DNA from 2 places in the Streptacidiphilus rugosus AM-16 genome. Region 2 is predicted to be linked to the other one. Evidence: riboswitches for the same ligand, from Rfam matches in the RefSeq annotation. Region 2 holds a riboswitch; the other holds the start of a gene.
What was found. A riboswitch is a leader RNA that binds a small molecule or an ion and turns the genes downstream of it on or off. The one in region 2 is predicted to bind glycine.

Region 1: another riboswitch for glycine. It lies ahead of gcvT (glycine cleavage system aminomethyltransferase GcvT); the one in region 2 lies ahead of gcvP (aminomethyl-transferring glycine dehydrogenase).

The regions. Positions count from the first base shown of each region.
Region 1 covers NZ_JQMJ01000004.1:6,225,265-6,229,202, forward strand. The annotation lists gene BS83_RS37160 (enhanced serine sensitivity protein SseB C-terminal domain-containing protein) at 1-409, opposite strand, end outside; gene BS83_RS37165 (enhanced serine sensitivity protein SseB C-terminal domain-containing protein) at 586-1,377, opposite strand; glycine riboswitch at 1,411-1,520, shown strand; gene gcvT (glycine cleavage system aminomethyltransferase GcvT) at 1,671-2,789, shown strand; gene gcvH (glycine cleavage system protein GcvH) at 2,896-3,273, shown strand; gene glyA (serine hydroxymethyltransferase) at 3,311-3,938, shown strand, end outside.
Region 2 covers NZ_JQMJ01000004.1:1,311,976-1,315,913, forward strand. The annotation lists gene gcvP (aminomethyl-transferring glycine dehydrogenase) at 1-1,403, opposite strand, end outside; glycine riboswitch at 1,565-1,664, opposite strand; partial or broken gene BS83_RS48905 (PRC and DUF2382 domain-containing protein) at 1,855-2,952, shown strand; gene BS83_RS15105 (DNA polymerase IV) at 3,286-3,938, opposite strand, start outside.

The DNA of each region.
Region 1 (3,938 bases), 4.9 Mb from region 2:
TGCTCGGCGGCGCGTCCACGGCGGTCAGCGAGAGCGGGCCGGCGGGCAGCCGGTCGAGTCCGCCGGCGATCCGGCGCAGATCCGCCCACGGGATCCCGACCCCGCCGCCGCTCGCGTGCGGGTCGAGCCACAGCCCCCACCGCTCGCGGTAGAGCGCGGCCGCGACCTCGACGCCGGGCACGACCTGGTGCTGCCGGGTCCATCCGGACGCGGCGAGCTGCTCGGCGGAGGTGACACAGGGGGCGTAGCCGTACCCGCCGACCTCGAGGTTGCCGTACTGGACGTCGGGGCTGCCGGGGAGGCCGTGCCACAGCAGCATGAAGAGCTCGCCGGCGGCGATCTCCTGCAGCAGCGCCTCGTACCGGTCGTAACGGCCGGGCGCGAGCTCCCGCAGTGCCGCTTCGATCATCGTCTCCGCCCCCCTCACGATCCGCTCACCCCAGGATCGCCCACGGCGATCCTTCGCCGCGGTGCAGCCTAGTACTCGCGCGACACCGGACGATCACGCCACGGGCTCGGTCGGAAACCAACTCTGCAGGCGACTGCCCGGCGCGCTCAGGGGCGCGTGCAAGCGCTCCGCCGTCGTCAGGCCTGGGAGTAGAAAGGTGCGACCGTTCGGAGCATCCACTGCGCCGTGGGGTCCTCGGCCACCGCGTCGAGGAGGACCAGGGAGACCTCGAACGGCAGCGGGACCGCGCCCAGCGCGCGGCCGAGCGCGAGGCCGACGGCCTCGTGGTCCGCCGCGTCGTAGCGGGCGAGCTGGACGCCGACGAAGAGCTTCGGGGCGTCGCCCTCCACCTGGACGTACGCGCGACGCGCCGTCAGCACGACCGGCAGGGAGGCCAGTTCGCCCACCGCCGCGGCCAGGAAGTCGTACGGCTCCTCGTGCGCCTCAGGCTCCCACGCCGTCGCGCGGACGCCCTCCTCGGCCGGGTCGCCGCACAGGTCGGGGACGCCCGCCGCGGGGACGGGGAGTCCGACCGCGCCCTCGGGGTTGACCGCCAGGCCGACGCCCTGCGGGAGCCCGCGGGCCAGCTCGCGGACCGGGGCGATCGCGTACGGCATCTCCGGGCCCGCCACCGCGCGCAACTGCGCCTCCGAGCTGAAGACCGGGACGAAGGGCTGTCCCGCCAGCTCCGTGGTGGGCAGGTCGAGGGTGACCCCGTCACGGCTCGGGCCGGACGGCATCGGGACCCAGACGTGGCTGCGGCCCAGCACCTCCATCAGGCGCGGCGTCGCCCCCGGGTCGCCGACGGAGGCGGCGAGCGCGAGTTCCAGCTCGTTCTCCGGCCACCTCCCCACCTGCTGCTGCGGGACCCCCGGGTACTCCTGCACGGTCTCCTCCACCTGTTCGCCAGCGCCCGTGTGCCATGCCATGATGGGCCCACTCACAATCGCATACCGGCCGTTCGAACCCGCGCGGGAGAGCTCGGCGACACACCCCGTCCCGGGGCGGGTCGTCGGCGCCGAAGGAGCAAGCCCTCCCCCGAATCTCTCAGGCACAACACCGCACGGGCGAGGCAGTTCTGGAAAGCGACCAGTCACGTTCGGCGTGCTGGTCCACCCACGGTGCAAGCCGTGCCCACGGGCGCGGTGAAGCTCTCAGGTCGCAGCGACAGACGGGGAGGGACCCTGCCGCAGCATGCCCTGAACCGCTTGGAGATCCTGCTATGTCTCTCCGCCTGACCGCGCTGGACGCCGTCCATCGCTCCCTCGGCGCCACCATGACCGACTTCGCCGGCTGGGACATGCCGCTGCGCTACGGCAGCGAGCGCGAGGAGCACAACGCCGTCCGCACCAAGGCCGGCCTCTTCGACCTCTCCCACATGGGCGAGATCACGGTCACCGGTCCGCAGGCGGGCGAGCTGCTGGACCACGCGCTGGTCGGCTTCGTCTCCGCGCTCGCGGTGAACAAGGCCCGCTACACCATGATCTGCGCCCCCGACGGCGGCATCCTGGACGACCTGATCGTCTACCGCACCGGTGAGGCCGAGTTCATGGTCGTCGCCAACGCCTCCAACGCGCAGCTGGTGCTCGACGAGCTGACCGCCCGCGCGGAGGGCTTCGACGCCGTCGTGCGCGACGACCGCGACGCGTACGCGCTGATCGCCGTCCAGGGCCCCGACTCCCCCGCGATCCTCGGCTCGCTCACCGACGCCGACCTGCCGGGCCTGAAGTACTACACCTCCCTCCCGGCCACCGTCGCGGGCCGCCCGGCGCTGCTCGCCCGGACGGGCTACACCGGCGAGGACGGTTTCGAGCTCTTCCTCGCCCCGGCCGACGCCGAGGCGGTCTGGGCCGCGCTGACCGAGGCCGGCGCCTCCTACGGGCTGATCCCCTGCGGGCTCTCCTGCCGCGACACCCTGCGCCTGGAGGCCGGGATGCCGCTGTACGGGCACGAGCTCAACACCTCGCTGACCCCCTTCGACGCCGGCCTGGGCCGCGTCGTGCGCTTCGACAAGACGACCAACGACGGCGCCTTCGTCGGCCGTGAGGCCCTGGAGAAGGCCGCCGAGCAGGCCGCCGCCACCCCGCCGCGGGTGCTGGTCGGCCTGGTCTCCCCCGGCCGCCGGGTCCCCCGGGCGGAGATGAACGTCGTCGACGCCGAGGGCACGGTCATCGGCTCGATCACCTCCGGCGCGCCCTCCCCGACCCTGGGCAAGCCGATCGCCATGGCCTACGTGGACGCCGCCCACGCCACGCCGGGCGGCAGCGTCGCCGTGGACGTGCGCGGCACGCACGAGCCGGTCGAGGTCGTCGCGCTGCCGTTCTACAAGCGCGCCCGCTGAGCCGCGGCGCGCCCGCGCCGCAAGAATCACTCTTCGGGGTCACCACATTCTGGGACGACTGGCCCCCGTTTCGCCGTACCCACACCTCATCCGGGAGAATCACGTCATGAGCAACCCCCAGCACCTCACGTACAGCAAGGAGCACGAGTGGCTGACGGCCGCCGAGGGTGGCGTGGCCACCGTCGGGATCACCGCCTTCGCCGCCGACGCTCTCGGTGACGTCGTCTACGTCCAGCTGCCCGAGGTCGGCGACACCGTGGCCGCCGGCGACACCTGTGGCGAGCTGGAGTCGACCAAGTCGGTCAGCGACCTCTACACCCCCGCCTCCGGCGAGGTCGTCGAGGTCAACCAGGCCGTCATCGACGACCCGGCCCTGGTCAACTCGGAGCCCTTCGAGGGTGGCTGGCTTTTCAAGCTCCGTCTCGACGGCGAGCCGGAGGGTCTGCTCAGCGCCGACGAGTACACCGCCCACACCGGCGGCTGACCGCCTGTCTGACGAGCCGAGGGATCCCCAGAACGCCATGACCGTCCTCAATCAGTCCCTGCACAGCCTCGACCCCGAGGTCGCCGCCGCTGTGGACGCCGAGCTGCACCGCCAGCAGTCCACCCTGGAGATGATCGCCTCCGAGAACTTCGCCCCGGTGGCGGTTCTGGAGGCCCAGGGCTCGGTGCTCACCAACAAGTACGCCGAGGGCTACCCCGGTCGCCGCTACTACGGCGGCTGCGAGCACGTCGACGTCGTCGAGCAGCTCGCGATCGACCGGATCAAGGAGCTCTTCGGCGCCGAGCACGCCAACGTGCAGCCGCACTCCGGCGCGCAGGCCAACGCCGCCGCGATGTTCGCGCTGATCAAGCCCGGGGACACGATCCTCGGTCTGGACCTGGCGCACGGCGGCCACCTGACCCACGGCATGAAGATCAACTTCTCCGGCAAGCTCTACAACGTGGTCGCCTACCACGTGGACGCCGAGACGAACCTGGTCGACATGGACGAGGTCGAGCGCCTGGCCAAGGAGCACCAGCCCAAGCTGATCGTGGCCGGCTGGTCCGCCTACCCGCGTCAGCTGGACTTCGCCGCATTCCGCCGGATCGCGGACGAGGTCGGCGCGCTGCTGATGGTCGACATGGCCCACTTCGCCGGCCTGGTCG
Region 2 (3,938 bases):
AGCAGCGCCTCCGGCAGCGAGGCGCCGGCCTCGGCGTCCAGCGCGTCCACGTCCTGCTCGCCCGACACGCCGAAGGCGGCCCAGACGGCGGCCAGGTCGGCCCGGGTGGTGGTCTCGTCGCACGCGGCGGAGACCAGGTCGGCGGAGGCCGCGTACAGGTTGACCCCGGCGGCGCGGGCGGCCTCGACGACCTCGGCGGCGCGGCCGGTCACGCGGGCGGTGACGGTGTCGAAGAACGCGCCGTGCACGACCTCGACGCCGCCGCGGCGCAGGCCCTCGGCCAGCACGGAGGCGTAGCGGTGGGTGCGCGAGGCGATCTGGGCCAGGCCGTCCGGGCCGTGGTAGACCGCGTACATCGAGGCCATGACGGCCAGCAGCACCTGAGCGGTGCAGATGTTGGAGGTGGCCTTCTCGCGGCGGATGTGCTGCTCGCGGGTCTGCAGCGCCAGGCGGTAGGCGCGGTTGCCGTCGGCGTCGACGGAGACGCCGACCAGGCGGCCGGGCAGGCTGCGGGCGAACTCGGCGCGCACGGACATGTAGCCGGCGTGCGGGCCGCCGAAGCCCATCGGGACGCCGAAGCGCTGGGTGGTGCCGACCGCGATGTCCGCGCCGAGCGAGCCAGGGGACTTCAGCAGGGTCAGCGCCAGCAGGTCGGCGGCGACGGTGACGACCGCGCCGAGCTCCTTGGCCTGGGCGATGACCGGGGCCAGGTCGCGGACCACACCGGACGCGCCCGGGTACTGCAGCAGCACGCCGAAGACGCCGCGCTCGGCGATCTCGGCCGGGATGCCCTCGCTCAGGTCGGCGACGACGGTCTCGATGCCGGTCGGCACCGTGCGGGTCTCGATGACCGCGACGGTCTGCGGCAGGGTGTCGGCGTCGATCACGAAGACGCCGCCCTTGACCTTGCCCATGCGGCGGGCCAGCGCGACGGCCTCGGCCGCGGCGGTGCCCTCGTCCAGCAGGGAGGCGCCGGCGGTGGGCAGACCGGTCAGGTCGGTGACCATGGTCTGGAAGTTGAGCAGCGCCTCCAGGCGGCCCTGCGAGATCTCCGGCTGGTACGGCGTGTACGCGGTGTACCAGGAGGGGTTCTCCAGGACGTTGCGCAGGATCACCGGCGGGGTGAAGGTGCCGTAGTAGCCGAGCCCGATCATCGAGCGGAGCACCTGGTTGCGGTCGGCGAGCTCGCGGAGCTCGTCCAGCACCTGGGCCTCGGAGCGGGCGGCCGGCAGGTCCAGCGCGGTCAGGCTGCGGATGGCGTCCGGGACGGCGGCGGCGGTCAGCTCGTCCAGGGAGCCGTAACCCACCTGCGCCAGCATCTTCGCCTGGGCCTCGGCGTCCGGGCCGATGTGGCGGTTCTCAAAGGGGCTGGACTGCTCCAGCGCGGAAAGCGAGGACGTCATGGGGAGTGTGGCCTCCTGGTCGGACCCGATGGGCGCTGTGGACGCCCGGACGACCTCCCCCTCTGTCATGGAACCTGAGAGCTTCACCGGCCGGAGCCGGCTTTCACCGTCGGTGAGTACCGCCCCGAAACTGCCGACGCGGTACTGCTTTCCAGAGTGACCTCGCGTGCGCGGTACTTCGGCCTGAGAGATTCCGGGGAGGATTTGCTCCTTCGGCGCCGCTCGCCCTGATGGACGATCGGACTCTCCCGCGCATGCTCGACGGTCAACGGCCAGCCTACCAGCGCGCTTCCCGCGACGAACGGGGCGCAGATCACACCCGGGCCACCCGGCATGAACCCGGACGGAGCAGCGACACACCCGGTGGAGCTGCGTACGTTCGACAAAGCGATCATTGTGCCTTTTCGTATGAGTTGAGCACGTTCGTCAGTTGAACAGACCGGCGCGGCCGATGGAGGAGTGGAACAGCGTGCAGACCGAGATCGACCCCAGGGATCTGATCGGCCACAAGGCCGTGGACAAGAACGGCGAGAAGATCGGCACGGTGGACGAGGTCTACCTCGACGACGCCACCGGGGAGCCCGAGTGGGCGGCCGTACGGACCGGCCTCTTCGGCCGTGACGCCTTCGTCCCGCTGACGACGAGCGAGTTCGTCTCCGACGAGCTGCGCGTGCCCTACGAGAAGTCGCAGGTGAAGGACTCCCCCGACTTCGGCGTCGGCCAGCACCTCTCCCCGGCGCAGGAGCTCCAGCTCTACCGCTACTACGGGCTCGAGGTGCCCACCGGCAACGGCCAGCACGCCGCGGACTCCGGCGCCCGCCTGGCGGACAAGCCCGCGCAGGCGACGGTGATGACCGCGACTCCGGCGGCGGCCGCCGGTACCGCCGCTGCCGCGACTGCGGCGACCGCGGCGGCGGCTGCGAAGCACAAGAACGAGCGCGAGGAGAAGCCGGTGGAACGGACGCTGACGGGCACCCCGGTGGTGGAGCCGCTGTCCGGTGCGGGCCGCACCGCCGCGTTCGTCACCGGCGGGGCTCCGAAGACCGGCACCTCGGCCCCGGCTCCGGCAGCCGCGGCGGCTGCCGCCGCCCCGGCAGCGGCGGCGGTGTCGACCCCCGCGCCCGCGCCGACGGTGCAGCAGACGCCGCCGGCCGCGCCGTTCCCCGGCGCGGACGCGCAGCGACGCCCGGACCCGCTGACCGACCCGCTGCCGGGACTGGCCGCTCCGCAGAAGTCGGCCGGTGCGAAGGACCCGGTGCCGGACCCGGTCGAGTTCGTCTGCCGCGAGGAGCGGCTGGACATCAGCACCGAGTGGCGCGTGCTGGGCCGCGCGCGGCTGCGCAAGTACGTCACGACCGAGCAGGTCGAACGCCGCGTCCCGGTCGTCCGCGAGCGGATCCGCGTGGAGCGCGTCCCGGTCAGCGCGGAGGAGCGCGCGCAGCTGACCGAGGAGGAGATCGCGGAGAGCGTGGAGGAGGTGACCCTCCACGAGGAGCGCCTGGTCGTGAAGAAGACGATCGTGCCGGTGGAACGGATCCGCCTGGTGACCGAGCGGATCACCGAGGAGGAGGTCGTCCGCGAGGAGCTCCACCGCGAGCACATCCAGGTCCAGGACGGCTCGCGCCCTGCGGGCACCCCGGTCACTCCCCCCGCCGCCGGCGCCCCCGTCGGCGGCCCCCACTGGCCGGCACGCCGGCCTCCCCGGCAGCCCGCCCCATGGCCCCGGTCGGCCCCGCGGCGGACCTCCCCGACCACGCGATGGGCATGTAGCCACCCCCTCAGGGGCGCGAGGAACGGCGCGCTACCGCCAAAGAGAGGGCGCGTTGCAACCACCCAGGGGCGCGAGGAACGGCGCGACAAGCCACCGGCATGCAGATGGTCCTCAGTGAGCAGGGCCATCCGCACAGGGTGGTTGCTCCCGCAGTTCCTCGCGCCCCTGGGGGCTGCTCGCCTGCAGAGCGCCGCGGCTGTCCGGCGTTGCCGGGTGGAGCGGGAGGGCGGGGGCGGGGGTGAGGGCCGGGTCGTCCACCGGGAAGGTGCGGACGCGGCCGACCGGGGAGCCCGGGGATTCGAAGCGGAGCGTCACGCGGCCCACGCCGCTGCCCTGGACCCAGCCGTGGCCGAACTCGGCGTGCTCCGCGTCCTGCCCCGGCATCCAGCGGCGGCCGGTCAGTTCCCCGCCGGGGTGGAACGCCCGCGGGCCGGTCGGGCCGCCGTACGCGGGCTCGGCCGGCTCGGCCCCTTCGCTCGCCTCCGCCGCGTCGGCCAGCTCCGCGAGTTCCTCGTACTCCTCCATCTCCTCCCGCTGCGCCTGCGCGAAGAGATCCTCCTGCGTCCAGTCCGCCAGCCCGGTGACACCGACGCCGAGCAGGCGAATGCCGCCCAGCAGTTCGACGGAGTCGACCAGGCGGCGGGCCATCTGCGCTATCACCAGCGGGTCGTCCGTCGGGGCCGGCAAGGTCTCCGAGCGGGTCAGCGTGCTGAAGTCGAAGCGGCGGATCTTGACGACCACCGTGCGCCCCGAGCGTCCCGCCG